DNA from 2 places in the Brevibacterium sp. CT2-23B genome. Region 2 is predicted to be linked to the other one. Evidence: riboswitches for the same ligand, from Rfam matches in the RefSeq annotation. Region 2 holds a riboswitch; the other holds the start of a gene.
The links. Region 2 has a riboswitch for S-adenosylmethionine ahead of HIM68_RS12110 (hypothetical protein). Riboswitches for the same ligand answer to the same signal wherever they lie in the genome.
Positions count from the first base shown of each region.

Region 1: another riboswitch for S-adenosylmethionine. It lies ahead of sfnG (dimethylsulfone monooxygenase SfnG); the one in region 2 lies ahead of HIM68_RS12110 (hypothetical protein).

Region 1 covers NZ_JABBYK010000006.1:301,785-316,794, reverse strand. The annotation lists gene HIM68_RS16320 (response regulator transcription factor) at 1-52, shown strand, start outside; gene HIM68_RS16315 (SHOCT domain-containing protein) at 172-453, shown strand; gene HIM68_RS16310 (helix-turn-helix domain-containing protein) at 459-818, opposite strand; gene HIM68_RS16305 (iron-siderophore ABC transporter substrate-binding protein) at 997-2,025, shown strand; gene HIM68_RS16300 (L,D-transpeptidase) at 2,077-3,573, opposite strand; RNA gene ffs (signal recognition particle sRNA small type) at 3,754-3,849, opposite strand; gene HIM68_RS16290 (efflux RND transporter periplasmic adaptor subunit) at 4,010-5,143, shown strand; gene HIM68_RS16285 (ABC transporter ATP-binding protein) at 5,140-5,889, shown strand; gene HIM68_RS16280 (ABC transporter permease) at 5,886-7,085, shown strand; gene HIM68_RS16275 (MFS transporter) at 7,063-8,559, opposite strand; gene HIM68_RS16270 (helix-turn-helix transcriptional regulator) at 8,681-9,580, shown strand; tRNA gene HIM68_RS16265 (tRNA-Ser) at 9,692-9,779, shown strand; SAM riboswitch class I at 10,172-10,290, shown strand; gene sfnG (dimethylsulfone monooxygenase SfnG) at 10,301-11,449, shown strand; gene HIM68_RS16255 (SpoIID/LytB domain-containing protein) at 11,469-13,043, opposite strand; gene HIM68_RS16250 (type 1 glutamine amidotransferase domain-containing protein) at 13,168-13,701, opposite strand; gene HIM68_RS16245 (NADP-dependent oxidoreductase) at 13,797-14,756, opposite strand.
Region 2 covers NZ_JABBYK010000004.1:234,905-249,914, forward strand. The annotation lists gene HIM68_RS12050 (HAD domain-containing protein) at 1-593, shown strand, start outside; gene HIM68_RS12055 (glutamate racemase) at 590-1,372, shown strand; gene HIM68_RS12060 (HpcH/HpaI aldolase/citrate lyase family protein) at 1,384-2,127, opposite strand; gene HIM68_RS12065 (hypothetical protein) at 2,124-3,011, opposite strand; gene HIM68_RS12070 (DUF6282 family protein) at 3,023-3,913, opposite strand; gene HIM68_RS12075 (MFS transporter) at 4,011-5,366, opposite strand; gene HIM68_RS12080 (IclR family transcriptional regulator) at 5,507-6,334, shown strand; gene HIM68_RS12085 (slipin family protein) at 6,431-7,477, shown strand; gene HIM68_RS12090 (HdeD family acid-resistance protein) at 7,577-8,176, shown strand; gene HIM68_RS12095 (inorganic phosphate transporter) at 8,557-10,059, shown strand; gene erm (23S ribosomal RNA methyltransferase Erm) at 10,528-11,628, shown strand; gene HIM68_RS12105 (hypothetical protein) at 11,831-12,040, shown strand; SAM riboswitch class IV at 12,114-12,224, shown strand; gene HIM68_RS12110 (hypothetical protein) at 12,268-12,762, shown strand; gene HIM68_RS12115 (metal-dependent transcriptional regulator) at 12,829-13,500, opposite strand; gene HIM68_RS12120 (hypothetical protein) at 13,633-14,178, shown strand; gene betT (choline BCCT transporter BetT) at 14,359-15,010, shown strand, end outside.

The sequences.
Region 1 (15,010 bases), on a different contig from region 2:
CCTCGCCTACGAATCGGGGCTGGTCTCTCCCGGCTGGCTGAACGAGCACTGAGTTCTGCTCCGTGCGGAGCAGCACAGGTGACTCCCGTCGGCGGATTCGCAGCGACCGGCTTGCGGTGTGTCATTGATGTCAGGTCCACGAACGGCGTGGACACCCGCCAAGGAGGCATCATGCACATGGAACACGGACCGCTGGCCTGGCCGTTCTTCTTCCTCATTCCGATCTTCTGGGTCCTCGTCATCGGACTCATCGTCACCCTCATCGTGACCCTCAACCGTCGCCGGTGGCGGCAGGCCGGGGGACCGCCGTGGGCGGCTGCGGCACGAGAGGGAACAAGGAGCGCCGAGGCGACTCTGGCCCAGCGCTTCGCCCAGGGGGATATCGAGGAGGCCGAATATCGTGCCCGACTCGAGGTGCTGCGGGCGAACCGGCTCGAGGCCGGGAACGGCTGAGCCGTTCAGGCCGCGAGGGCGAGCCGTACCTGACCCGCTGCCGGCGGAGCAGGTGCGGCTCGCGTCATATCGGTCGCCGACAGCAGCGCGGTCGCAGGGACCCCGGAAGTCAGGCCGAAGGCAGCGAGCACGAGGACCTGCGGCAGCTGGAGCTCGAGCACCTCGGCCACTGCCTCGATGACCTCCGAGGACGGGTCCTTGAGCCCGCGTTCGATCTCGGAGAGGAACTGGGTCGAGACCCCGGACCGGTGGGAGACCTGAGCCAGGGTGAGACCCATATCGGTGCGGCGCAGTCGGAGAGCGCGGCCGAGCGCCTCACGCCACAGCGGCGGCGGGGTCGGGCTGTGCGGGAGCATGTCGGTCATGGGGTGAGCCTACGGTCGGCAGGGCCGCCTCGGCGAGGGTTTCTGCTGTCAGCAGATGAGGATGACTGACGTGAAGTGGCTCACAGGTGTTGCGGAAACGGCAGTAGGTTAAGTTAGGCTGGCCTACGTTAATGTCGAGGGGTCGTATCAGGCTCCGACCACTGTCGAAAGGACAGGAATGTCAGTTCCTCACAGCCGCCGGGCCGTCATCGCCGGAGCGCTCGTCGCGCTCTCGCTCACCGCCACCGCCTGCGGGCAGGGATCGCAGGCCGCGGAGGAATCCGGGTCCGCGAATTTCGAGACCGTGACGATCAAGCACGCACTCGGTGAAGCGGTCATCGAATCCGAGCCCGAACGAGTCGTCACCCTCGGCCAGGGATCGACGGAAACTGCGATCGCTTTGGGCAAGACGCCGGTCGGCATGGAGGAATATGCCTGGGGATCCGATGACACCGGCTACATGCCGTGGATCTACGAGGCCGTGAAGGACAAGGGTGAGAAGCTGCCCGAACAGTTCCAGGGGGATACGGAACTCGACGTCGAAGCCATCGCCGAACTCGAACCGGATGTCATCCTCGCCCCCTGGTCGGGAATCACGGCCGAGCAGTACAAGCAGCTCGATGCCATCGCCCCGACCGTGGCTTACCCGAAGCAGCCGTGGACGATCAAGTGGGATGAGCAGATCACCACGATCGGCAAGGCGCTCGGTCAGGAAGAGGAATCAGAAGGCCTCGTCGACGGCATCAAGACGCAGCTGAAAGAGGCGAAGCGAGAGGAATACAAGGACCTCACGTTCTCCTTCATCTACAACTCGGGTCCCGGCACCCTCGGCGTCTTCTACCCCAACGAGCAGCGGGTGGCGATGGTCTCGGCGCTCGGACTGACCCCGGATCCGATCATCGACGAGCTGAAGAAGGACTACGACGAGCCGGGAACGGATTCAGCGCTCATCGGTCTGGAGAACGCGGACAAGCTCAACGATTCGGACCTCATCTTCACCTTCTACTCCGATGAGAAGAACAGGAAAGAGATCGAATCGCAGGGACTGTATGCGAATATTCCGGCGATCAAAGCCGGGGCCGTCGTGGCTCCGGATGATCAGCCCTTCGTCACCGGATCCTCGATCATCAACCCGCTCACCGTCCCCTGGACGCTCGAACGCTATGTGCCGATGATCGACAAAGCGGTGAAAAAGCTCGACAAGTAAGTCGTCGGCGAGGAGCCTGCCGCATCAGTCAGGCAAGCAAGCTGGGCGCTCTCAATCGAGGGCGCTCAGCTTCTTCCATTCATCCCACGAGTACACCCAGTCCGAGATGTCGCTGTCATTGGTCGACAGGCTCACTTGGGAACCGGTGACCTCGACGGGATCGCCGAAGATCGCGGAGTCGTAGTACTCCTTGGCCCGTTCGGTGGTGAGATTGATGCAGCCGTGGGAGACGTTCTGCGAGCCTTGGACACCTGCCGACCACGGGGCGGCGTGGATGAATTCGCCGTTGTTGTGGATGCGCACCGCCCACTGCACATCGGTCTCGTAGTCCCATTGTTCGGAGGTCATCGTATAGTCGGCGGCCTTCGACATGACCACATGCGTGCCGTTGTAGGACGGGGACTTCGGTGCGCCGAGCGAGGCCGGGAAGTCCATGACGGTCTTGCCGTCACGAGTGACGGTCATGCGATGGGACTGCGCATCGGCCTTGACGACCTGCTTGCGTCCGATCTCGAAGTCGAGGGTGAGGTCGTTCTGACCGACGCTGTTCTCTCCCGTCGGCACATCCTTGAGCGGAACGTCGACGGAGACCTTCGAATGAGCGGGCCAGAATTCCTTCGGGCGGAAATGCAGTCGGGACTGCGGATCGTCGTAGAGCCAACCCCAGGAGCCCTCGACCTCCCGCTCCTTGCCGTCCTCATCGGTGACCTTGACCGAGAGGCGGCGTTCGACATCGTCGCGGAAGTCCTTGGAGACGGTGGAACCGAAGTTGAGCATGATGGGGGCGGCGACGCCGACCGTCTGATCGTCGGCGAGCGTTGTGCGCACCGACATCGGGGCGCCGTCGCTGGCGCCGACGGTGATCGTTGCGTCGAGGTCGACCTCGTCTCCGTCGGCAGTGGTGGCGGTGACTTTCACGGTGTATTCGCTGTCGGCGACGAGGCCATACGTCGAGATCCAGGCGGCGGATTCGTCCGGGGCGGCGACCGCCTCGGCGGTGTCCTTGTCGTCTGTTTCGGCGTCCTTCGAACCATCGTCGGCCGTCCCGGACTCGGTGGAGCTCGGCGTCGACGAACCGGCTTGGGCGTCGTCATCTGTCTCGAGCGCGGTGCCCGAAGCGTCGAAGAACGTGCCGGGATCGTGCGCGATCCGGGGGTGGGCCTCCTCGGTGACGGAGATGTCACTGAGGTCGGCGTTCTCGACGGAGATGCCGATCCGCTGGCCGGCCTCGAGGTCGATGTCGTCACCGGATTCGGTCACCTCGCCGAAGTCCCCGGCGCCGGGCATCGCGGTTGCCGCATCGGCGGACTCACTCGGTGCAGCTGAGGAGGTCGCATCGCTGGGGTGTGAAGACGGCGTCGATTCGGACGCGGATTCTGCGGCCTCGGAGGTGATGGCTCCGACGCGGAACACGGGATCCGCGGCCGCCTCGGCGGTCTTGTTCGCGCCATTGCGGGTCGCGTCGGGATCGTCGCTCGACGGCGTGCACGCCGTGAGCAGGGCCAGCGCCGAAAGGGCGGCAATGGCCCCTTGGATCTTCGTGGACAACAGGGAAACCTCGTTTGAACACAGGGATGAGAACTGCGAATAATGGTAATGAAGCAAAATCACGAAAGTATTAACGCTTTCGCTTCTTCGCCCCGATTCCGGCGCTCGGAGGGCCGTGTAGGCAGAGCTGACCTGGGCAGATGGGGGAGAGGGGGAGTTGTGGAATTGTGATGTTGGGGAATAGAGGACTCCCCGTGCACCCGACAGAGCTCGCTTACCCTTGCTGCCTTCCGGCCCTGGGGGAGTTCACAAGATGACGCCGCACGGGGAGCCGTGAATCAGTCTAGTCGAGAGCAGCCTCGGTGGACAAAACGAGTGGGCGGGGCCACAAGATTGCGACAAGGACACTGTTATCCACTCGTGACAGAAACATCATCTGAGCGGGACATTCACTGGATAGTGTGGACGCATCCTCGTTTCCCATCCCTAAGGAATCATGCACATTTTCCGCAGAGTGGTTCTGCCGCTGGCCTTCCTCCTCGTCCTCATCCTCATCGCTGTTTTCCTCGGCTGGATCGCCTTCAAACCGGCTGCCGAACACGAATTCGACGATGTCGGTGCCAGTGGGGAGCCGGCGGAATCCACCATCACCGCCGAACGCGGCGACATCTCCAACACAATCGAGGTCAAGGGACGCATCAACGTCGACTCCCCGACTGCGGTCAAAGCCGACCACGACGGCGTGGTCAACCATCTCTTCGTCAAGCCCGGTGATGAGGTATTCAAAGGCGCGGAGCTGTTCCAGGTCAGAAGCGAGGGTGAGCAGGAGGCGCCCGAAGAGCCGGACGGCGGCAGCGACGATGCCGAGACAGCAGACTCGGATGGCGGGGATGAGGCATCGGGAGGTGACCCGTCGACCCCGGCCAAGCCGAAGTATCATTCGGTGATCGCCTCGGAAGACGGCACGGTGGGTGATTTCTCCGTCGAGCAGGGTGACACCGTCTCTGCCGACACCCAGGTGACCGAGCTGCTGAAGAAGACCTTCACCGCCAAGGCGCCGATCAAAGCGACCGACCTCTACCGAGTGCAGGAGCTTCCGGATACCGCGAACATTGCGATCGACGAAGGCCCGAAGCCCTTCGACTGCACGGGTCTCAGACTTGACCAGGGACCGGGTACAGCCTCGGCATCGTCGTCGACGAGTGAGGATGAGTCCGAGGACCCAGGGGCTGAAAGCGCAGGTGACGACGGTTCTGCCGCCGAAGGCTCGGAAGGAGGTTCCGGAGACGGCCCGCAGCTGATCTGTGCCATCCCCGACGATGTCACCGTCTACAACAGCCTCGATCTCACTATGACCATCGATGCGGGAGAGGCGAAGGACGTCATCGTCGTTCCGGTGACCGCGGTGCGCGGACTCACCGAGAAGGGATCAGTCTGGGTGACCGGAGACGGCGGCAAGTCCGAGGAGCGCGAGGTCGAGATCGGCCTCAACGACGGGTCCATGGTCGAAGTGAAGTCGGGCCTGGACGAAGGTGAGGAGATCGATGAATTCGTTCCCGGCACCGAACCTGAAGATGAGAGTTCCGAGGGCGGCATGGATGACGAGTTCCGCGAGGGAGAGGACTGGTGAGCCGCCCGGAGCCGACGGCGGCAGAGACTCTGCTCTCGCTGCGGCATGTGTCGCGTTCGGTGCCGATCGCTGACGATCAGCTGCTCACGATCCTTGCCGATATCGATCTCGAGGTGGGGGTGGGGGAGCACATCGGCATCGTCGGGCGCTCCGGCACCGGCAAATCGACGCTGCTCAACATCCTCGGACTCCTCGACGCGCCGACGACCGGGGACATGGAGTTCGCAGGTGAACCCGTGCAGAAGATCTCCCGGAACAGGGCCGCAGCGATCAGAGGACGGGACATCGGATTCGTCTTCCAGCAGTTCAACCTCCTGCCCGGACGCACCGCGGTCGAGAACGTCGAAGCCCCGCTGATGTACGCCACTGGGCGCGAGTTCCGCAATCGGCGGAGATCGGCCGAAGCCATGCTCGAGCGCCTCGGCCTCGGCGACCGGATCGAGGCGAAGCCGAACCGTCTCTCCGGAGGTGAGCAGCAGAGAGTCGCGATCGCACGCGCGCTGGTGCGTGAGCCGAAGCTCGTGCTCGCCGACGAGCCGACGGGCGCCCTGGACGTTGAGACGGGGCGTCAGGTCATGGAGATCCTCGACGGCATCACCAAGGACTCGGGGGCTGCGCTCATCACGATCACCCATGATCTCGGGGTGGCGAACATGGCCACCCGACAGTTCTCGCTCAGTCAGGGGTGTCTCCATCCTGTCCTCGACGGGGCCACCGCCGAGGCGCTGGCGGGTGAGAGCCGATGATCACAGGATTCGCCGCATCGATCGTCGAAGCCTGGCAGGAACTGAGGGTGCACAAGGTGCGCGTGCTGATGTCCCTGATCGGCGTCGGCGTGGCTGTGTGTGCACTGACCCTCGTCGTCGGGTTCGGGAACATGATGCAGAAGGGGCTCGCCGACTCGTACGAGCAGCAGGGTGGTCGCGCCGCGACCTACACCCTGAGCCTCAATCCGACCGAGTCCGAGATGGGTGAGTCCGAGGTCGAGAAGGTCCGGTCAGCACTCGACGAGACCGCCGACCGTTTCGGAATCAGCCACATCTCCGCCTACGGTCAGGCCGAAACCACGGTGCCGGGACCGGCTGGCACCGTCAGCGCCTCGATGTACATCGTCGACCCGGATTTCGACGTCATGCGCCGACTCTCCGTCGATCACGGCAGGTGGTTCACCGCCGGTGACGCCGCGAACCTGTCGCCGGCCGTCGTCGCCGATGAGACTTTCCTCAGCGAATACGGCATCGACCCGACTTCCCTGCCGGCCACGATCGAGCTGTCCGGTTCCCCGAAGAAGACGGCCACGGTCATCGGTTCGGTGCCCTCCTCCGAATTCCAGGAGTACGGGGAGATCTACGTCCTCAACGGGCAGGAAAAGCAGTTCGCCGCAGACGCCTACGCCGTCACCGAATTCGAGATGTGGGTGCCGCCCGAGGTCGGTGAGGAGCTGAGCAAACAGGTGACGAGTGATCTCAGACGGCAGCTGCCCGGCTTCGACGTCAGTGCGGACAGAACCGATTTCGCCTCGGACATCGATGAAACACTGGGTCCGGTGAAGAACGTACTGTTGGTCATCAGCATCCTCATTCTCTTCATGGGTATGCTCGGCCTGCTCAACATCTCTCTTGTGACGATCCAACAGCGGATCAGGGAGATCGGCATCCGCAGATCCTTCGGGGCGACGAGTCGGCGCATCTTCTTCTCCGTGATGATGGAGAGCGTCGTCGCGACGACCATCGCAGGCGCTGTCGGCGTTCTCATCGCCGTGCTCGTGCTCAAGGCGCCGCTCGTCTCTGAGTTCATGTTCGACGGTGCGAGTACTCCGCAGGTCCCGATCTCTGCCGCGATCGTGGGCATGCTCGTCTCGGTCGGAGCCGGAGCGCTGGCAGGATCGGTGCCTGCTGTCGTCGCCACTCGGGTGCGGATCATCGACGCGATCCGAGCCTGAGGAGTGCCAGAGCGCCCGTTCCGAAGGCCAGGCACAGCCCGACCTGAACGAGGCATGCCACGGCGAAGGCATTGTCATAGCCGAGGCTGAGCGTGAAGACATGGAAGAGCGCTCCGAGCAGTGCCACGCCCACGGCGATGCCTGCCTGCTGCATCGTTGCGATGAGACCGCCGCTCAGCCCGGCCACTCGGTCGGGGACCGCTCCGACCACGGTGCCGACAAGAGGACCGAACTGGAGAGCCTGAGCTGCGCCGAGGACGACTCCCGGAAGCTGGAACCACAGATTCCATTCTGTGGCTGGGGCCGTCGCCGACGCCCAAGCCACCCCGAGAAGGCTGATCGCCTGCAGGGTCGTGCCGAGGACCATCGTGCCGGGCCCGCCGAGTCGACCGACGGCCCGGGGGACGAGGAGAGAGGTGATGAGGAAAGCTGCGGCGAAGAGGCCGAGCGTGAGTCCGGAGACGGCGGCGGGGTCACCATGGCCGGTCTGCGATGTGAGCGCGAAGTTGTAGAGGAACGTGCCGAAGCCGGCGAAGAACACGAAGGCCATGAGCATCCCGATCCATGCGGCAGGGATGCGAACCACCTGCGGCGGAATGAGGGGGTCACGTCCGGCCGCCTCGGCGCGGTTCTGCCAGAGTGCGAACGCGGTGAGAGCTGCAGCGCAGGCTGCCAAGAGGGTTGCGGGCAGCGGAAGCCAGCCGGTGACCGGTCCCAGCGCCAGTCCGATGACGAGGCACATCATGCTCACGCCGAGGAGGATCGCGCCGAGGGCGTCGAGGGGTGCCGGGTCGGTGCTGCGTGATTCGGTCAGACGCAGGGAACCGAGATAGGCGGCTGCGGCGGCGATCGCGCAGCTGAGGAACGCCGCCCGCCACCCCCAGGTCTGGCCGAAGAGGGAGATGAGTCCGCCGCCGAGGACCTGACCACCGACGGTGCCGACTCCGGAGAATGCGCCGAAGAGGCTGATCGCCTTCAACCGTGCGGCCCCGGACAGCGAATGCTGGAAGCTCGCGAGGATCTGCGGCATCATCACCGCCGCTGCCGAACCCTGGGTTGCGCGAGCCACGAGCAGGAAGAGCGGATCGGGTGCCAGTCCGACGGCGATTGAGGTGATGACGAGCGCGCCCGTGCCGATCATGAACAGGCGGCGACGCCCGAAGCGGTCCCCGATGCGACCGCAGAGGATGAGGCCGGAGGCGAAGGCGGCGGAGAACAGACCGACGATGAGTGCCGAGGTCGCATCACTCGCACCGATGTCGGCCTGCACCGCGGGGATCGCGACGTTCGAGACGGAGAACATGAACGTCGCGAGGAACGCACCGAGGTGGAGCGGCCAGAGGACGGGGGCAGGATGGCCTGCGGTGGGGGCGGGGTCGACGTCGGGTGCGTGACCGGGAGCAGCCTCGGCGAGGGCCGAGGTCGGAACCGCCTCGGCGGAGGTCGATGATGTCTGCGTGTGGGAATCTCTCATGGATCCAGTCTGCGATGGGCCGCGGGGGAGTGGGAGGGCGTGCTGATGGTGTTGGTCGCACCACCAGGCTGAGAGCGGTGACAGGGTGGAACGGGGTGAGCGTCGGACGGACAATGGAGGCATGGCACAAGTGAGAACCGAGGAGCTAGGACGATTCCTGCGTTCGCGACGCAACCGAGTGCGGCCCTGCGAGGTCGGTCTTGCGGCCGGCACCCGGCGGAGGGTGCCGGGACTGCGGCGCGAAGAGGTCGCTGTGCTCGCGAACATCGGCACCAGTTGGTACACCTGGCTTGAGCAGGGGCGCGAGGTCCACCCCTCGGAGTCGGTGCTCGAATCCATCGCCGAGGCGCTCCTGCTCGACCGTGAGGAGCGTGCCCATCTCTTCCTGCTGGGCGGATATCCGGATCGAGTCGCGAACCCGGGGGACTCGGCGGTGGGAGAGCAGATGCGCACCTTGCTCGACGAACTGCTGCCGCTGCCGGCGATGGTCACTGATCCGCGGTATACGATCCTCGCCTTCAACTCCGTCGAACGGTATCTCGCCTCCGACCTCGAAGCACTCGCTCCGGCCGACCGCAACTGCGCGATCCAGACCTTCGAGAGCCCGGAATGGGCGCGGACCTTCCACTCCGACGACGGGCATCGGGCGCAGGTCGTGGCGAAGCTGCGTGCCTCGTACGCGGAGTCGATCGACGATCCCGAGTGGTCGCCGCTGCTGTCGCGGCTGCGCAGGAATCCGGAATTCTGCCGCCTGTGGGATTCGGGAACGGTCGGTCGATCTGTCGGGCGGGTAAAGACCATTGAGAACCCGTATGTGGGCACGCTCAAGCTGACGATGACGACGCTCATCGCGCAGGAGAACCAGAGGCTGACGCTCTCGGTCTATCAGCCGGTGGACACGGTGACGCGGTCCCGATTGGAGACGCTGCACGGCTGGATCAATGACGGCAGCATCGAACGCCGACGGGAGGACGGGGCGCAGCCGTCGGCAGAACGGCATCTCCGCGCCGTCGCGGACTGAACCGTGTGCCGTCGGGATCGATGCTGCCTGTTCACCTGCGGGAAGTGGGATGCTTCACACTCGGCCACCGCGATTTCGCATTGTCGTCATGACTCGGATAAGCTGATTCGCGGAGGATTCGCCTAGTGGCCTATGGCGCTCGCCTGGAACGCGGGTTGGGTTAACGCCCTCAGGGGTTCGAATCCCCTATCCTCCGCCACGGAAGTCCCGGTCTCGCAGTTGCTGCGGGCCGGGACTTCGTCGATTCACCGGCGGCGGACCTCCATGCCGGTCGCGGGAGGCTCGTATTCGGACATCCCACACCGATTGTGACAGTTCGCACCATTCGTGCCACCTGCTACCGGTGCTTTCGCATCCCTCGTCGGTCCTGGTCCAACGCACCGGTGCAACGAGGTGGTGTGCCGCCAAGGGTGAGGGGTGCGGAGCTGGGTGCAGCGGAGCGCAGCTGCCGGAAGGCAAATCGCATGACGGTTCGTGGCGGAATGCGTCATTGTGACGGCATGCGTCGGCCTGCGAAGTCTGCCCGCCGAGTGTGGTCTGCGTCTCAGTAGTCTGGCACGGCACACCCGCACACACGATATTGCACACCTGCACACATCACGAGCGACTGAAGGGAACTGGCCCGATGACGTCGCAGCAACCGGTCCGGCGCGGAAGATCGCGCAGCGCACGCCCCGCGGACACGGTGCTCATGCCAGTTTCGATGGGAAGGGACACACAATGACGAATCTCCACGCCAACCCGATCTATACCGGTGAACCCGAAGACCTGAAGTTCGCCTACTGGGTGCCCAACGTCTCCGGCGGCCTGGTCGTGTCGAACATCGAACAGCGCACCGACTGGGGCTACGACTACAACGTCAAGCTCGCACAGACCGCCGAGGCAGTCGGCTACGAATACGCACTCAGCCAGGTCCGCTACCTCTCCAGCTACGGCGCGGCCCAGCAGCACGAATCGACCTCCACGTCACTCGCGCTCGCCCTTGCCACTGAGAAGCTCAAGGTCATCGCCGCCATTCATCCGGGCATCTGGGAACCGGCCGTGCTCGCGAAGTTCATCCTCACCGCCGACCAGTTCACGAAGGGCCGGGCCGCCATCAACGTCGTCTCCGGCTGGTTCAAGGACGAATACACCCGCCTCGGCCTGCCGTGGCTCGAACACGGCGAACGGTACCGCCGGTCCGCCGAGTTCATGGACGTCGTCCGCAAGCTCTTCACCGAGGAGAACGTCGAGTACCGCGGCAATTTCTACACCGTCGACGACTTCACCCTCCGCCCCGGCCCCTACCCAGTCGAGGGCCGCCCCCACCCGGAGATCTTCCAAGGCGGAAACTCCTCGGCCGCTCGCATCAACGGCGGCAAGCACGCCGACTGGTACTTCTCCAACGGCAAGGACTTCGACGGCTTCCGCGAACAGTACGACGACGTCACCGAGGTGGCCCGAGCGCACAATCGGAAGGTCCGTTTCGGGCTCAACGGGTTCGCCATCGTCCGCGACACCGAGGCCGAAGCCCGCGAACAGCTGCGTGAGATCATCGCCAAAGCCGATGAAGGCGCCGTCGAAGGATTCCGCAAGTCCGTCCAGCAGGCCGGAGCCTCGACTCACGATAAGAAGGGCATGTGGGCGGATTCGAGCTTCGAAGACCTCGTCCAGTACAACGACGGCTTCCGCACCCAGCTCATCGGCACTCCCGAACAGGTCGCCGACCGCATCATCGAGTACAAGAAGATCGGCGTCGACCTCATCCTCACCGGCTTCCTGCACTTCCAGGAGGAACTCGAAGCGTTCGGCAAAACCGTCATCCCGATCGTTCGCGAGAAGGAAGCCGAACTCGTCAACAGGGGACTGCTCACCCCTGCCGGAGTCTGACCCTGGAGGCGAGTTTCCCTCAGGCCACGCTGAATGACGCGGACTTGAGCTTCAGCTTGGTCCGCAGCTGATCGCCGGTGAGGCTCGCGGTCTTCCCCTTCACCGAGGTGGCTTTCACCGTCTTCACCAGACCTGAGCCGGTCTTCGCCACCGTCACAGACCGGACGTCTGCCAGCCCGAACGCCCGTGCCATGTCGGCCTGCTTGGCCGTCACCGACCACGAGGCGTTCGGGTTCTGCGCAGAGGCATACTTCGACGGAGAGTCATCGACCGAGACCAGGTACGGCACGGCCGACCCCCACACCTCGGCAGCCGAATGCGTCTTCGAGCCTGCCGACGACGAGTAGACAGCATCGATGAGCCCGCCCTTGTAGGTGATGAGGCGCGCCGACTTCACCGTCGACCCGCTCGTGCTCTGTGTCGCGGCCACGGCCTTGCGCCATGGACCGGAATCGCCTGCATTCTCATGAGTCCACCCGAGGAAACGCTGCGAGGCCACCTCGTCATAGACGTTGCACCCGCAGGCAGGCTTCACCGCACCGAGATTGCGGTAGGCATAGGTGCGCGAAGCGATGGCCTGAGAGCGCAGGGCTTCGGACTGCCACGATGCCGGCATCTCGGCGATGCCCGGCAGATATTCCTTGTTGAGACCCACCACGTTGATGACGTTGAGCGAGCTCTTCAGCTGACCGATCTCGAGCCGTCCGTGCCGGTAGGTGCCGGTCGCCCCGTTCTGGGCACCGCTGACCGACACCGTCGTCGCCGACGAACTCTTCCAATATCGGGTGCCCTGCCATTCGAGGGTGAGCTTCGATCCCGAATAGCTCTTCGACCCGATGATCGCCTTGACCGAACCGGACGAGGTCCGTTCGATCGTGACCTTCGAGGCCGATTCGATGGTCTTCGACCCGACCTTGACCCGCAGACGGCCGGACCGCGGAGAGACCGTCACGGACTTCTTCCCGGTCAGCAGCTGCACCCTGAGACTGGCGTCGGCGTCCTTCGACATCGTCGTGACCTTGGCCCCGGTGTAGTAGTGCTGCAAGATCTGCGTCGACGACTTTCCGGCTGCCGCCATTCCGCGCGCTCCGTACTGGCTCATCCCGACTCCATGGCCGAACCCCGACCCCTTGATCGTGAACGACGACGGCGCCTTCGTCAGCGTCACTTTCGCCCCGGACTTCGCCGTCCACACGATCATGCCTTTCTGGAACTTCTGCCGGGTCTCGGACCCGGACCGGTACTCGTTGCTCGTCGGATAGCCGAGCGGACCGCGTTCCCACCCGGACTTCCTCCACGCCGTGCGGATCGCACCCAGAGTCGCATGGGCACCGGTGGCCTTCGTCCAATGGATGCTGCCGTGCTTGAACGACTGATAGCAGCCCTTCTGGATCAGCGTGCACCGCTGCGGGCCGACCGCTGGGCCGAGCTTGCCGGAATTCCCGCCGAGCGATCTGTGCATCGTCCCGATCGCGCCCGAGGTCGAATAGGCGGCATGTGCCGGAGGCGGTGTGGAGCAGAGAAGGAGAAGGAACCCGATGAGCAGTGACACGAGGGCAGGAGTCGTCGCCTTGACGAACCGGGAAGCTGGCATGAGTAGATCATAAGCGCGGCTGTCAAGACCCCGGGTGACGAACAGACGAACTCCCCGAAACGATCGTTCCGGGGAGTTCGTTGCCGAGGCGGTCCGACCTCGGCGAAAGAGGCATCGTTCCTGCTCAGCTCAGCTTGTCAGCGATCGCCTGGTTGAAGGCGTCGAGGTCGCCGGGGTTGCGGGAGGTGATGAGGTTGCCGTCGACGACCACCTCGGTGTCGGTCCAGTCGGCGCCGGCGTTGATGAGGTCGGTCTTCGTCGCGATGAAGGACGTCAGCTTCCGTCCCTTGGCCACTCCCGCCTCGGCGAGGATCCACGGGGCATGGCAGATGGCCGCGACAGGTTTGTCGGCGGCGAAGAACGCCTTGACGAGGTTGACGGCGTCCTCGTCCAGACGCAGAGCGTCGGCGTTGAGGGTGCCGCCGGGCAGGACGAGGGCGTCGAAGTCATCGACCGAGGCTTCGGCGACGGGAACGTCGACGTCGAAGGTCTCGGCGTGCTCCCAATCGCCTTCCATCGCCTGCAGTGTTCCCTCGGACGGGGAGACGATGACGGTCGTCGCCCCGGCCTCGTCGAGTGCCGCGCGGGGACTGGTGAGTTCGATCTGCTCGACGCCGCGGGTGAGGAGGAATGCGACCTTCTTATCGGTGATGGCCATGATGGTGCTCCTTTTCTTTGTGTTCTGGAAATGCTGTCTGTCGTGAAATCTGTCTGTCGTGGGAATTGAGCCGCCGCGGAACTTGGGCCGGCGCCTCAGGTCAGATGGGCTCGCTGCTCGTCGGTCAGCGGCTTCGCGGGGAAGCGCAGCAGCACCTTGCCTGCCGGGTGGGCGGTGAGCAGATGCCGGTAGGCGTCGTGGACCTCTTCGGCGTCGAAGACCCGGGCGATCGGGATGTGGATATGGCCGTAGGCGATGGCCTGGCCCAGCCAGACCATGTCATCACGGCGGGCCCTGGCTTCGCCGTCGATGCTCACCCCGTACTTCTCCGCGACCGTGGGGCCCGCACCGATCGAGACGATGCGGTCGGCTGGGACGCCGAGGTCGATCATGCCCGTGATCTCGTCCTCACCCTGCGTCGAGTACGCGGCCTGGACCCCGTCCGGGGCGAGCTCACTGACTCGGTCCCACAGTCCCTCACCATAGGTGACGGGTTCGATCCCGAGGCTTTCCAAGAGAGCATGATTGCCCTGGCTGGCGCTGCCGATGACCCTCGCCCCGAGGTTGCGGGCGAGCTGGGCGACGATGATGCCGACGCCGCCGGAGGCCCCGGAGACGAAGAGAGTGTCGCCTTCGCTGAGGCGCAGGGCGCGGATTCCGGCGACGGCGGTGCGCCCTGCGACGTAGAGGCCTCCGGCGGTGTCGACGCCGAGTCCGCGCGGGATCCTGTCGAGCCTGTCGGCAGGATCGGTGACGAGAAGCTGTTCGGTCTGCGCCTGCTTCGGCAACCCGCCGTAGACGAGGTCTCCGGGCGCGAAGTCCGTAACCCCCTCGCCGACCGAGGCGACGACGCCGGAGAAGTCCACGCCGTTGCCGGAGGCAGTTTCGACGGAACCGAAGCGACCGCCCTGGAGCATCTTCCAATCCAGGGGATTGAGCCCGGCATAGAGGACGGTGACGAGGACCTGGCCCTCGCCGACCTCGGGGACGGCCACCTCGGCGAGGTGAAGCTGATCGATGTCTCCGTTGGAGGTGTACTGAACGCGTCTGGTCATGCTCTGCTCCTCATCGGTGGGCGAATCAGTCCGACTGACGAATCGGTTGGGGCCCGACCTGTTCCGTGGCCCACATCAGCGACAACACCACAGGAAGCCGACTTGTTCCACGACACGAATGACCGCACTCCCCGGGCCGCAGCGGGCCAGGGGAGTGCAGTTGGGGATGCGCGGAATTCGTCAGGCGAATCGCGGCTGCTCGAGGGGAGCGGATCGGGGTGGCCGCGTCGATGAGGCGACCGGGCATTGTCGGC
Region 2 (15,010 bases):
CTGTCTTCCTCGATGTCGATGGCGTCCTCAACTCCTACCCGGTACCCAAGCTGCGCGGCATGGCCGAGGGGCGAAAGAAGCTGCACGCGTGGCACTACGAACTCCACTACCGGCCGTCCGTCGTCGAATTCTTCGACCGCATCGTCGAGACCCATGAGGTCGACGTCGTCTGGCTGTCGACCTGGTCGCAGCGATGCAAGTCCGAACTCGAACCGAAATTCGGTCTGCGCAACTCCTTCGACGTCATCGAAATGCCCGATGAGACGCACAACCGCTTCGCTCACGATCCGCAGCAGTGGTGGAAGGCCCGTGCCATGGAGGACTGGCTGGCCACCCACGAGCACGGGCGTGCGATCTGGATCGACGACGACCTGGCGTGGCCGGCCACCCGCGATTACTTCCTCAAGCACTACTCGCCCAACCGCCTGAAACTCATCGCCCCGGACTTCGCCCACGGCCTGACGAAAGCCCATCTCAAGGAGATCCGGGAGTTCGCCTACCCCAAGACCGACGCTCCAAGGACCATCGACACCAAGCTCGGCGGCCCAAAGACCAGCGATCCGACGACATCCGACCCGAAGGGAACTTCATGACGCGCATCGGCCTGCTCGATTCCGGACTCGGACTCCTCGGCACCGCCGACGCGCTGTTCAACCTCGCCCCCGACGCTGACCTCGTCCTCGCCATGGACCCGGACTTCACCCCGTACGGCAGCCTGAGCACCGAGGCCCTCGAACAGCGGGCCCTGCATTCGGCCGGAGTGCTCGCCGAATGGGAACCCGACGCCATCGTCATCGCCTGCAACACCGCCTCGGTGCAGGCCCTCGAGGCCGTCCGCGCCCGCTACGAACCGGCCATCCCCGTCATCGGCACCGTGCCTGCGGTGAAGATGGCCGCCGGCACCGGCCAGGACTTCGCGATCTGGGCGACACCGGCGACCACGGGCAGTGAGTATCAGCAGAACCTCATCGACTCCTTCGCCGCGGACCTGCACGTGGCCAAGATCGCCTGTCCCGGACTGGCCGAGGCCATCAACGCCGCCGATCTGGACAAGATCGACACCGCCATCGAGGATGCCTTCACCCGGATGGGACCGGGAATGGAGACCGTGGTGCTCGGCTGCACCCACTACGGACTCGTCGCCGACCGCATCATGGCCGCCCGAGCCGGAGCCCTCACCGTCTTCGACTCCCCCATGCCGGTGGCCAAACAGACGTTGCGCCGCATCGGCCTCGAACCCGCCGGAGTCGGCGAGGATCAGCCCGGCACCGGACGCGTGCTCGCGACCTTCGCGTCCGGCCGACGCGTCAGCCTCCCCCAGGCCTTGGATGCCTACCCGGCCGGCAAACGACTGCTCGCCCGAGAGGCCTGAGCTACGGTTACTCAGCGGCGGAAAGCGGCCACCATCGCACTCGCGCTGGAACCGAGCATTGTGGCGTCGTTTCCGACGACGGCATAGTCGTAACCCTCATCGACGAGCTGTCGAGCCCGCTCGCCCGAGCCCGCTGCTATTCCACACGGAATTCCATGAGCCTTCGCGGCGTCCAGCACGGTGCGGCTGGCTCGTGCGAGTTCAGGACTACCGGGTTCCACACCAAGTGCAACTGACAGATCCGCGGGCCCGACAAACACCGAGTCGACTCCCGCGGCCAGTATTCCTTCGACATCGGCGACGCCCTCCCCTGATTCGATCTGCACGACCAACGCAGCTGTGTTTGCTTCCAACCGGTAGTCAGTTTCCGGATCGACTGCCCAACCCCCGGCACGAGTCGTCGGACCGAAACCGCGATGACCCCGAGGCGGAAAATGCGCTGCGGCTACGAGTTGTTCCGCCTGCTCGGCATTGTCGACATGTGGCACCAGAACTCCCCGAGCACCAGCGTCAAGACTTCGCTGAACCCACTCGTAGCCGTGAGAGGGGATCCGAACCAGCGATTCGATCTTGAGTGCCTTTGCCATTGCCAAAAGTCGCGCCGCGGATTCGATTGACATCGGCGAATGTTCAAGGTCGATGACGACCAAGTCGAAGCCAGCGATTGACATAAGCTCGACAGATTCGATGACGGGGAACTTAAGAAACGTTCCCACCTCGACTTCGGCACCGAGGCGGCTCTTCAGCGTATTCATCGAGGAAAGTCCTCAGCATTGACAACCCAGCCATTGTCGGCGAAGTCATCGCGCGGCGGACTGAAGAGGTCGATCATGAGGTTCAGCCCTTCCCCGACTGCACGACTGGTGTGCACTGTCGGCGGCGGAATGATCGTCAGAGACGGGCCGTCAACGGTCACATGCACATCGTCCCGCCATTGGCTCTGCTTCGTCGTCCAAGGTGTTCGGATGTGGTGCTTCCACGTTCCTGTGAGTGTGAGCGAACCTTGTTCGAAGTCATCGTGGTGGTGCGGCGACAATTTTTCCGGATCGCGCGGCCCGACTTGATCATCGAGGAAGTTGATCATCAGAGTATGTGTCCTGAAGATCGTGCCGAAGCGACCTTCTTCGGGAGGATATTCGGAGAGCGGATAGGCTTTGAGCTCCCTCGGGGCTGGGCTATCTTCTGAAAGGCGAGTGACCCGCGGATGCGGCTGAGCGTAGGACTCAGCGTTGGCTGCTGCCGGTGCTTCATCGGTCATGATGTCTGAGACCGCCACGATAGTGCTTTGTTCATTCGCCGACACTGCCGCTCGACCACGTGGAACAACAATAATTCCGCGCTCTCCGAGGCGAACGCTGGTCTGCTTAATCGCAACGTCGATCTGGGCCGGACCGTCGTCGACGATGAGGACGCATCCACGCTCTCGATCGAGTTCAAGCTCGGCTCCAGCGTCCATCTCAATGTATTCGACGAGGAAGTTCTGTCCGCGAGCTGCCCAGATCTTGACTCCGGAAATCGATATGTCAGCTGTGTTCGAGTCTCGGAACAGGTGCGTCTCCGGAGCAGCGATATTTTCGCCTCCCAGCGGCGAAGCTGCTTTTTGCGTCAGGCGAGAACGGGGATCGGATGTGTCGTACATAGTGGTTCTCCTCAGTCGTCGATGCCAAACAGCGTGCGCGGGTTGGTGTGGACGATCGCCCGGAGGTCGTCCTCCGGCAATCCCAGGTCAAGTAGTCCTTCTGCTACTCGGATGAACCCGTCGACTGGCCAAGGGAATCCCTTCTGGCCGAGATCAGATCCCAGGAGAGTGTTCTCCGCACCGAGGACCGTGATCCATTCGAGCAGCTGCTCGAGAGGCCATCGCATCTTTGCTCCCGGGTCGTACATGTGAAGTTCGTGTTCGACCTTGGCACCCATGTCGATGAACTTTCTGCACTGTTCCGGTTCAGCTCCGATAACGAAGTCGGGGTGGGAAACGACAAATTTCCTGACGCCGCGCTTGCGTGCTTCGGCAAAGCAGGCCTCGATGTAGTCCGGATGCAAGTGCCCGCCGTTGAGAACTGCGTCTTTTTCAGCGATGAGGTCGAAGATCGGCAACAGCTCTGGCACCACGTTTCCATCAGAATCAACGACCTCGATGCGATGTGTCGTGACTTCGACCATTGTCGTCGGAAATCCTTGGGACTCAGCATGGTTGTCTATGTGCCGCCCCGACGAGACTGTCGGCAGATAGACGACCTTGCCGCCCAAGCCGAGACACATTTGAACTTGCGCAAGGTTGAGTCCGCCGATGCTCGAGTTGAGAGCAACGGCACCGATGACCTCCGTCGGCACGTCCTCGAGCAGACTTCTCTGTGCGATTACGTCCATCTGCGTATTGTGGTGGTGGCATTTGAAAACCATCGCCCGCATCCGCAGCCTGTCCCATCCGTCTCGAGCTCCGGTTGCGGCATCGAACTCGCGCGGCATCGCCGACGGAGCGGGATGGCAGTGTGGGTCGATCAAGCCGTCGAGCAGATCAAAGACTCGCTGATTGGTCATATTGACATTCCCTTCGATAGTTCACCGCATTGTCGCGGTGAAGTCGGTCGGTGGCTCATCGCGGCCGACCGTTCAGTTCGTGCAGTAGCTGGGAGCTTCACGCTCTGGCACGGCCGAGATCATCGGCGGTGTAGTTCATATTGATTCCCTTGGTTTCGGGGAGCACCCACACTGCGATGAGGCAAGCGGCACTGCAAGCAACCATGATTCCTGCCGTCCACAATGGCCCACCTGACCACAGGTAAAGTGCAGCAGCGGCAGCCGGCGCAGGCGCAGCCAACAAGGCAGTCGAGATCTCGCGGGAAAGCGCCACTCCGGTATAGCGGAATTCAGCGGGGAACAGCTCGGTGAGATAGGCAGCTTGTGCGCCGGTGACAATGTAGACACCGAAGACCATGAGGATGTGGCCGCAGTAGAGGAATAACACCGATCCCGAATCAAGCAGCCAGAAGAAGGGGAAAGCCGTGACAATTCCGAGAATCGAGACGATGATGTAGATCGGCTTTCGGCCGGCCTTATCCGTGAGCCAACCGGTGATCGGAACTAGGACGATTGCCAGGGCCGAGGCGACCAGCGTGCCGAGAATTGCGGTTTCGCTGCTGTAGCCGATTTCTTTTGCGTAGCTGATCGAGTACGTCAAGCTGACGTATCCGTTCCATCCGATAGGCGCGGTCAGAAGTACTCCGAGGATCAGACGCTTAGGAGTTTTCCGAAACACTTCAGCAAACGGGAGAGAACGAGCGGTCCTCTCATGCTCGAGCTTCTCAAAGACAGGCGATTCCGAAATGCGCATACGGAAGAAGAGTCCGACGAAGACAAGCGCAATGCTGACCAGGAATGGAACACGCCACCCGAAGCTCTCCACCCATTCGGCGGGTGCGGAAAATACGACAGTGGCGACAAGCGCGGACAGTACCACTCCTGCGTAAATCCCGATCCCGGGTATTGATGACCAGTACCCGCGTCGATTTGCGGGAGCCATTTCACCGATCATCACGAACGCGCCGGCATATTCTGCTCCCGCGCCCAGCCCCTGAAGTAGGCGCAGCACCATAAGGAGGGTCGGCGCAAGCAAGCCTGCGGAAGCGAAAGTCGGGAGTATGCCGATCATCGTGGTTGCGCCGCCCATGAGCAGAAGTGTGCTCACCAATGCGGCCTTCCGCCCAAAGCGGTCACCGATGTGCCCGAAAACCACAGCTCCGAGCGGACGGGCGAGGTAACCGACTCCGTATGTGGCGAAAGCGGCAATCGTGCCAATTGCTGCTCCCACCTCAGGAAAGAAGATTGTGGGGAAGATAATCGCTGCCGCTTGGGCATAGATCATCACGTCGTACCATTCCAGCGTGGTGCCAATCACCACAGCTGGCACCAGACCGTTGCGCGACTGCTTCCATGCAGTGGCATCGTGTCTGTCCGCTCGCGGGTCATATGTCGCTGCTGGATGTTCAGCCATAACCATTGTGTCCTCCACGCTCCATCGCGTTGATCAAAATGTTCACATTGAGATTAGCCAGTTCACAATGCACACGTCAATAGCGAGGATCGAATCATTTTGCCCTTGACTGGCAGAATAATGTGCGAATAATGAACACTATGACGAATTACGAAAAGGGGACTTCTCTCTCCTCAGCGCACACCCACACAGCTCTTCCCGGAGCAGACCCGCAGGCCGGCGGCCCTACCGACATCCAAGCGGTTGGCCGCACAGCGCAGATACTTGCTTTACTGGGTCCGCATCGCGAACATCTAACCGCTCAGTCCACCGCAGAATTAACGAAACTCAATCGGACTACCGCTCATCGATACCTGTCGTCGATGGAGCAAGCTGGGATTCTCGAACGAGATGGGTCGACTTATACGAGCGGTCCGCTGCTCTCGCAGTTGTCGTCCTTTCATCTCGGGAAGAAGCAGCTGATGTCGGTCGCTCCCCCGAAAATGGCGGAACTCGTCCGCCAGACAACTCTCACCAGCGCCCTGAGTGTCTACGGAGCGAACGGCCCCGTGGTCGTCCACGTAGAGGAGAATCGCTCGAACGAAGTGCTTCTGACTGTTCCGCTCGGCACACAGCTCGATTTATTCTCCGCACATGCTCAAGTTTGGGTCGCGTTCGGAGCCGATCAGATCGCCGCGAACAGAGTCATCAATATGCTCCCCCAGTCGCATCGAACTGAGCTCGAATCACTGATTGAACAAGCTCGCGACTCCGGACTGGGTCTGCGAGCGCTCAACGATTCAGGGTACGTCGCTGTCGCCGCCCCCATCTGGTCCGGTACAACATTGCGCGCCACGGTCGCCGTCGTCGGAACACCGATCCTGCTTCCAGCAGATCGCGAAAGCAACGCCGCAAGAACTCTTCGGCAATGCGCAGAGTCAATTTCCAATGACCTGGGGCAACTCAAGTCTTCGCATTCAGCTGGCTGACTCCGCCTCCTCCGCGTTCCCTCCGAGCCGGGTCTTTCCGCGCCATAACGGCGTAGAATAGACCAGACAGTCAATCGTCAAAGGAGGCGATTCGACATGTTGGCGCTCAGTATCCTCGCCGCACTTGTCGCACTCGGAGCAATCACGCTGGGTAACAGCCTGAAGATCGTCAAGCAGTACGAGCGCGGGGTGGTCTACCGCCTCGGCAGAGTCAACGCCGAGCCCCGTCCGCCCGGAATGACCGCGATCGTCCCCTTCGTCGACAAACTCGAGAAGGTCAACCTCCAGATCGTGACCATGCCGATCCCCGCGCAGGAGGGCATCACCCGCGACAACGTCACCGTCCGCGTCGACGCCGTCATCTATTTCAAGGTCGTCGACCCGCGCAAGGCCGTCGTCGACGTCGAGGACTACCAGCTCGCCGTCGGCCAAGTCGCGCAGACCTCGCTGCGTTCGATCATCGGCCAGAGCGAACTCGACGATCTGCTCACCAACCGCGAGCGCCTCAACCAGGGCCTGGCGATTATGATCGACAGCCCCGCCGTCGACTGGGGCGTCCACATCGACCGCGTCGAGATCAAGGACGTGGCCCTGCCGGAGACGATGAAACGCTCCATGTCGCGCCAGGCCGAAGCAGAACGCGAACGCCGATCCCGCGTCATCATCGCCGATGGTGAGCTGCAGGCCTCGAACAAGCTCGCCAAGGCCTCCGAGGCCATGGCCCACACCCCGTCCGCCCTGCAGCTGCGTCTGCTCCAGACCATCGTCGAGGTGGCCGCCGAACGGAATTCGACCTTGGTCCTGCCCTTCCCCGTCGAGCTCCTGCGCTTCCTCGAGAACAACACCCCGACTGCTCCTCCCACCACCGGGGCGGGCGCGAAGTCGACCACGGAAGCAGGAGTCACACCCACCACGGACACCCCCGCCGAGGCGGCCGACCGGTCCGGATCGGACACGACGTCGAGTGCCCCGGCTGACCTCGACGCCATCGTTCAAGCCATGTCCGAATCGCTCAAGCTCACCGGGCTGATGCCCGAGCAGGAGCGTGTCACCTCGGACATGCCGGAGCAGGAGCGGACCACCTCGGATTCGGCCGCACGATCCGACTCCGCCGATCAGGAGGAGCACCTCGGGCACGCCTGAACCGTCGCACCCCGGCCTGTGACCGCCCTGGATCCGCCCACCGACCGCCCCCGGCGCCGTCTTCAGCGTCTGTCCAAACCGGAGGACTAGGCTGTGGGCATGGACCTCAAGCGCACTGGAAGAACACTCATCGTCAACGGCGTCATCGCCCTCGTGATGGGTGCGCTGATGATGGTCTGGCCAGGCACCTCCGCCGAGGTGGTTGTGCGGATCTTCGCCTGCTGGCTCGCCGTCATCGCCATCTCCTCCCTCGTCTTCGCACCGCAGGGAGGCCGCACCGGCAGCATGGTCACACGCGCGGTCCTGCTCATCCTCCTCGGTGCGCTCATCTTCTTCACCCCGATGCTGTTCGCGTCCATGGTCACCGTGCTGACCGGATTCGCCATCATCTTCTTCAGCTTCCTCGCTCTCACCATGTCCTTCTTCATCCGCCGGATGGGAGTCAGGACCTGGTGGGCACTCACCGTCATCGGCGTCCTCGGCATCATCCTCGGCGGCTTCTTCCTCTTCGCCCCGGGCGCCGGAGTGACCGCGCTGATCTTCACCCTCGCCGGGTTCATCATCCTCGTCGGCATCGCCCTCATCGCTCTGGGCCGTCGACTGCGCAAGGTCGACAGGCAGATGAAGTCCGATCCGCATCGCAATCGTCCTGACGACGACGGTGGCGGCGATGTCATCCGCGGGGAGATCATCGACTGACTCCAGCCGCCTCGGCGAGCTTTTCCCCTTTCGACAGAGCCCGGATCCGCACATCTGCGGGTCCGGGCTCTGTCACGTACCCGCTGTTCACCAATTCACATACCAAAGTCGGCCCGAAGTGGTCATTGTCACAACATGACTTTCCGTCTCCGCCACACCCAAGCGCCCGCCTCCCGCAACGATCCGCCCAAATAGCATCTGACCTGGAACATTGCGTGAACGGAAGGCGAAAAGTACCGAGTGTGCATGAGCATTTCGCACCGCTCGGAATCGGAGTTAACCGTGCATTCATCTTCTCCGTAACCTGGCGGTCATCCGCCCTGCGAATCATGGAGGCAGACAGACACTGCCACATCGACTGAAATTCGCGAGGAGAACGAATGACCCAGGTTCTGGCACCGGAGCGCCACACTCCGCCACCTGCCGTCGGCCGCAGCAACGACCGCCTCTGGCATCTGGCCTTCGGCGGCCTGATGGCGATCACCCTCATCGCCTTCACCCTGTGGTCGCTCGACTTCGTGGGCCGGGACGCACCCCGCATGGTGCTCATCACCACGGTCATCTTCGGCGCCTTCATGGCCTTCAACATCGGCGGCAACGATGTCGCCAACGCCTTCGGCACCTCCGTCGGCGCCGGCACCCTGACGATGAAGCAGGCACTGCTCATCGCCGCGGTCTTCGAGGTCAGCGGCGCGCTTCTGGCCGGCGGTGATGTCACCGACACGATCAAGAGCGGAATCGTCGACCTCAGCGGGGTGGCGATCGACCCGATGGACTTCGCGTTCATCATGATGGCGGCCCTCCTCGGCGCGGCAGTGTGGCTGCTGGTAGCGACGCGGATGGGCTGGCCGGTGTCGACGACGCATGCCATCATCGGCGGCATCATCGGTGCATCACTGACGATCGGATTCGTCACCGGCACCGGCGGATTCACCATGGTGCAGTGGTCCGAGGTCGGCCAGATCGCGATCTCCTGGGTGCTGTCTCCTGCCCTCGGCGGACTCGCCGCGTTCGTCATCTACGGGCTGATCAAGAAATACGTGCTCGGCAAGTCGCTGTCGCACACGCTGAAGCCGCATATGCTCGCCCCGGTCTCCGCAGCCGAGGGACCCGTCGACGCGCAGATCGACGCCGCCGCCGAGGATGCCCCCGTCGAGGGAGGATCGATCGGCACGCACTCGGCCCTGCAGCGGTGGGTTCCCCTCATCGCCGCCGTCGGCGCTGTCATCATCACCGCAATGCTGCTGTTCAAGGGACTGAAGAACCTCGACATGAGCGTGACCACGGTCGGCGGCCTGCTCATCATGGCGATGATCGGCGCGGCCGTGTGGCTGGCAGTGTTCGTCTTCGCCAAGACCCTGCGCAAGCAGACTGTGCCCCGTGCGACGTACATCCTGTTCTCCTGGATGCAGGTGTTCACCGCCTCAGCATTCGCCTTCAGCCACGGTTCGAACGACATCGCCAACGCCGTCGGCCCCTTCGCCGCCGTCCTCGATGTGCTCCGCACCGACAGCATCAGCGGCGAGGCGAGCGTGCCGTTCGCAGCCATGCTCACCTGCGGCATCGCCCTCATCGTCGGTCTCTGGTTCATCGGCCGCAAGGTCATCGCAACGGTCGGCACGAACCTCACCGAGATCCACCCGGCCTCCGGATTCGCCGCCGAACTCGCTGCCGCGGGAATCGTCATGGCCGCCTCGGTGAGCGGCCTGCCGGTGTCGTCGACGCACATCCTCATCGGTGCGATCATCGGCGTCGGCCTGGTCAACCGTTCGGCGAACTGGAAGCTCATGAAGCCGATCGCATTGGCCTGGATCATCACCCTTCCGGCCGCAGCGGTCATCGGTTCGGTCGGCGTCATCGCCCTGCGCACCATGATGGGCTGACCCACTGGCACGAACGCTCACACGCGTTCGCCGGACTCCGTTCGACACACGGCTTCGAACGCATCCGCACGTCCGCCCTGCCGACTTCCACACGAAGTCGGCAGGGCGATTTTGTCCGAACCCTGGTCTCGGCAAAGCTCCCTGTGCTATCTTGTTCCGCATGGGAACATTGAACAGCAGCGCAATGACTGCGCCTTGCTTCTTTATTCGTCACCGCAGCGCCTGACAGCGCGCCTGACGAATTCTTCTGCGATCGGCTGACCGACGACAGTCACCCTGATCTGCTCTGCAAGCGCGTTGTCCTCCCGGAGAGCCATCGGCATCCGGGCGATGCGACAATCGGCTGATCCCTTTCCGATTCACTGACCACTTCGATCATCATGATCGACCGGGTCTATACGAATCGATCAGACTCACCATCATTGCGCTGCCTCGGGTGCCTCCATCTTCCTTTTGGAGCACATCCCATTGCGACCCCACACGTCACGACACCGTTCGACACGCAGTCAGTCCCATTCGCTCTCGGCCCCGCGGTCACAGCACGGCGGGCGGCATGAACTCGGCCAGAACTTTCTGCGTTCACCCACCACCATCGACACGATTGCGAGCCTGGCTCGTTCCACCTCCGGACCGATCATGGAGATCGGTCCCGGGGATGGGGCAGTCACTTCCGAGCTCTACCGGCTCGGTCGAAAGCTCACACTCGTCGAACTCGACGAAACGAGGTTGGATCACCTTGAAGACACGTACCCGCGGGCCGAGGTCCGGCACGCCGACATCCTGACCACCCGGCTCGACCGGCCGGTCGTCGTCGGCAATCTGCCGTTCCACCTCACCACCCCCATCCTCCGCAAACTGCTGCGTTCCGGGCGCTGGCAGCGGGCGATCCTGCTCACCCAATGGGAAGTGGCCCGCAAACGCGCCGGCATCGGCGGATCGACCATGATGACCGCGCAATGGACCCCATGGTTCGACTTCCGCCTCGTCACCCGCGTCCCCGCCGACGCGTTCACCCCGAAGCCCAGCGTCGATGGCGGCATCCTCACCATCGATCGCTGTCCCACCGGATCGATTCCAGACAATGCTCGATCCGAATATCAACAGTTCGTCCGTTCGGTCTTCACCGGTCGCGGGCGAGGAATGAAAGGAATCCTCTCGAAGATGAGCATCACCGATCATCGCACTCTGCAATCGACCATGGACCGCAACGACATCAGAGGAGACATCTTGCCCAAAGATCTCACCCCCGACCAGTGGACCGGACTGTTCACCGAACTGGTCACCGAAACAGATCACAAGGATGCGAAGAAGGGAAAGACCATGCGAAACAGCAAAGCACCCAAACAGAACCCCATCACCGAGGCGGCCCCGCAGACACCGTTGATCACCGGGGAGATGCCCATCGTCGGCGCCAAACCGGCGACCGAGAAGCTACAGGCTTCCATCCCGGGCACCGATCCGAAGGCGAAGAGCCATGACAAGGGTCATCTGCAGGCCGAACGCGGTTTCATGAATCAGCATCAGAAACCGCAGCAGCCCCAGCCGAGGTGGAACCTGCCGCGCAGGTGAGTCCCCGATGCTCCGGTCCGACGTTTCCCCGTCGGACCGGAGCGTTGTCCGGCCCGTGCTCCTCCATGCCGATGCGCCGACGGACCACGACACCGGCGACTCCTCCGTCTTCTCCGGAAGTTCATCTTCGCCGACTGCCGGCGCTCGTAGACTGAAAACAGCAGGTCCACGCACTGCGCATTCGGTCGAGAGGTCAGCCGGAATGGACAATGAACACGGCACGCACATCAGACGCTTCATCAATGGGTGGTGTCCTGGTTGCGAAGAGAGCAGCAGCCTGACACCGGGTCGACTCAATTCCGACGGAACCATCGAATTCCGCACCTGTGTCGACTGTGGGGAAACCGTCGAGGACCACGACCCCCGATTCTGGTCATCGGCCGCCGACGCCGATGAAGAAGGACTCGTCTAGATTCCTCCTCCGCCGGCCACGGAGGTCACCAACGCAAAGGTCGTGTCAGACCCTCCATCTACACTGAAATCACGTTCGCGAGCTGTGGCCATCGGTACCTGGCCGGCCACACGGCAACCCGTCATCGACCGGGTGCCCCAGGGGAAGAACGGGCCCGCGCCGACCGCTCGGGCAAGCTTCGATCCGGGTCAGCGCTGCGCAGGCGCGCCCGAGAAGGACGGTTTGCCATGTCCGCAGACTTCAACGACTCCGCCGACTCCCACAACCACTCCGAGAACCGCCGCAGGGCCGCCGAACAGTGGCCGGGCTTCGAACCCGAGGTTGCCCTGCACTGGTCGAAAGTTCTACTCCACCACTCCCCTGACCCGCAACGCGCCGGCATCAAAGCTCAGATGAGTTCGGCGATCAAACGGGGCATTCCGATTGCCGGACCCGGCTGGGTGAGCACTGCCGATGCGGCTCGCAGTGATGGCTTCACACCGGTGCTCTATCAGACCCTGTTCGACACGCTGCAATCCATTCCCAGAACGGCATTCCGGTCCCACCCGGGACATCGGCAGAACGGGCACGGAACCTACCTGCCCGGCACCCCGTATGAATCAGAACTCTGGTGCGACTGGCCGAAGCTCTTCCTCGCCGAAGGTTTCGACGCTCACGCAGCCACGACGCTGATCCTGCTGCGTGCTGAACCGAATTTCCCACGCCCGCGAAGCAACAACTGAGCAGAGGGTCTTTGACCTCACCGAACCCAAACACCACTGCCGGTCGGATCAACAGATCCGACTCGGTCAGCTCGCCGAGGAAGCCACGCGCAGATACACGGCCGCGGCGAGCGCGGAGTCGATCGTCTCCTGCTTCCCTCCGATATCCACGGTCACGACTTCATCGGTGTGATCGACGACGTCGAGCGCGACATCGGGCAGCACCCCCGCCTCGGCGAGCTTCCCGAGAACAACAGGATCAGCATCGGAGACCCTCAGCACCGCATAGGATCCGGCTGCCGCCTCGGCGAGCAGGGTCGGAATATGGGAATCGACGGCACCGTCGGCACCCGGAATGGGATCGCCGTGCGGGTCGGACGTCGGGTGGCCGAGGAACGCGTCGATGCGGTCGATGAGCCGATCGGAGGCTGCATGCTCGAGGATCTCGGCCTCGTCATGAACCTCGTCCCAGCCATAGCCGAGCGACTTCACAAGAAACGTCTCGATGAGCCGGTGCCTGCGCACCATCGACAGGGCGATCGCCTTGCCCTGCTCGGTGAGCACCGGTGGCTTATATGGGACGCGGGTGATGAGACCGAGTTCGTCGAGACGCTTGAGCACCTCGGTGACATTGGCCTTCGTCGTGCCGAATCGGTTCGCAAGTTCGGTGGCCGTCATCGGGTCGCCGCCCCATTCCTGAGCCGACCAGATGGCCTTGAGGTAGTCCTGGCTGACCTCGGAGACTTCACCTGCACGCATGCCCCCAGTATCCCATGGACGCGTCACCGCGCGTCGACACTTCACCCGAAGTGGGAGATCGGACACAGATGTTCCCAAACGATTACCACCGACCCACCCCATCGCCGAGGCGGCCCTGACAAAATCTCAATCATGACCTCCCAGCCCATCCCCTCCGACTCGGTTCACCCAACCGACAACGCCGACCAAACAGGGTCGGTTCGGCCCGCCATCCCCGACGGCCCCTCCCTCACAGACGGCTGGTCCCCGTTCCGTGCGCTCCGCCGCTGGGCGAAGGCCCGCAAGCCGGCATCCCGACCAACAGCACGGCGAGGGCCGACGACCCCGGACAACCCGCGAACACGATCAGAGGGAATCAACGCAACCGGCCTGTTCCGCCCCGGCGAGATCGAATACGTGCGGCTGCGGAGCCTGCCGCCGTTCGACACCGATCTGCTCATCCTCACCGACCAACGGATCATGCGGGTGCGCACCGATGCTCAGGGCTCCATCGCCCAGCTTTCGGAGGCGGCCGCTCGGCAGGTCAGCGCCGTTCAAGCAGAGGATTTCCGCGGACGCGCGACCGTGACCGTAGAGCTGCACGTCGGATCGTCGATGCGGCTGGAGGAGACCATCCCCACCGAGGCGCAGCGATTCGTCGACACTCTCACCGAGGTGGCCGCTCGCTCCCGGGCATGATCCCTTCCACCCTTCGGGCCCGTTCGATCCGGCTCCCGTGCCGGGCCCGGCTGGACAACCCGGCAGCTTAGTCAACTTCCTGAAAAGAGGGGGTGCTGTCTTTGTGAAAATCCTCCAACCGTAGAATAGATCGGGCCCATTTTCGGGCCCAGTCCACTTTTGTCTACCGGAGGTCGATGCGTGCAGGATCCGAACGAAGAGAAGTTGAAGCGCCCAGTCGTCGAGCGTGAGCGATTCGGCGGTACCGACCGAGCTACGAGAATCAGCAGGGACGTCGACCCCGAGAAGCGCGCTCCGATCGACAGCACGGAGATGAGCAAGGGCCCGGAGGAGCTCTCCGACGAACGCGGCTCCCGGGTCAACTGGCGAGTCTTCATCGTCGCCTCTCTCATCATCCTCGCGTTCTCCGTGTGGGCGATGATGATGCCCGACTCGGCTCAGTCGACCATGAAGACGGCTGTGGACTGGATCGCAGAGAACCTCGGTTGGTTCTATGTCGTCACCGTCACCGTCGTCATCGGCTTCGTCCTCTGGGTGGCACTGTCCAAGGAAGGCGGCGTCAGGCTCGGCCCGGACCACTCCCGCCCGCAGTACAACCTCTTCACTTGGGTCGCGATGCTCTTCGCCGCAGGCGTCGGCATCGACATGCTCTTCTACTCGGTGACCGGACCGATCACCCAGTACCTCCACCCGGTCAACGCCTCCCCCGAATCGGCGGCAGCCGCTCAGGACGCCGTCGTGTGGACGATGTTCCACTACGGCATCGCCGGCTGGTCGATGTATTCGCTGCTCGGCATGGCGATGGGCTACTTCGCCTACCGCTGGGGCATGC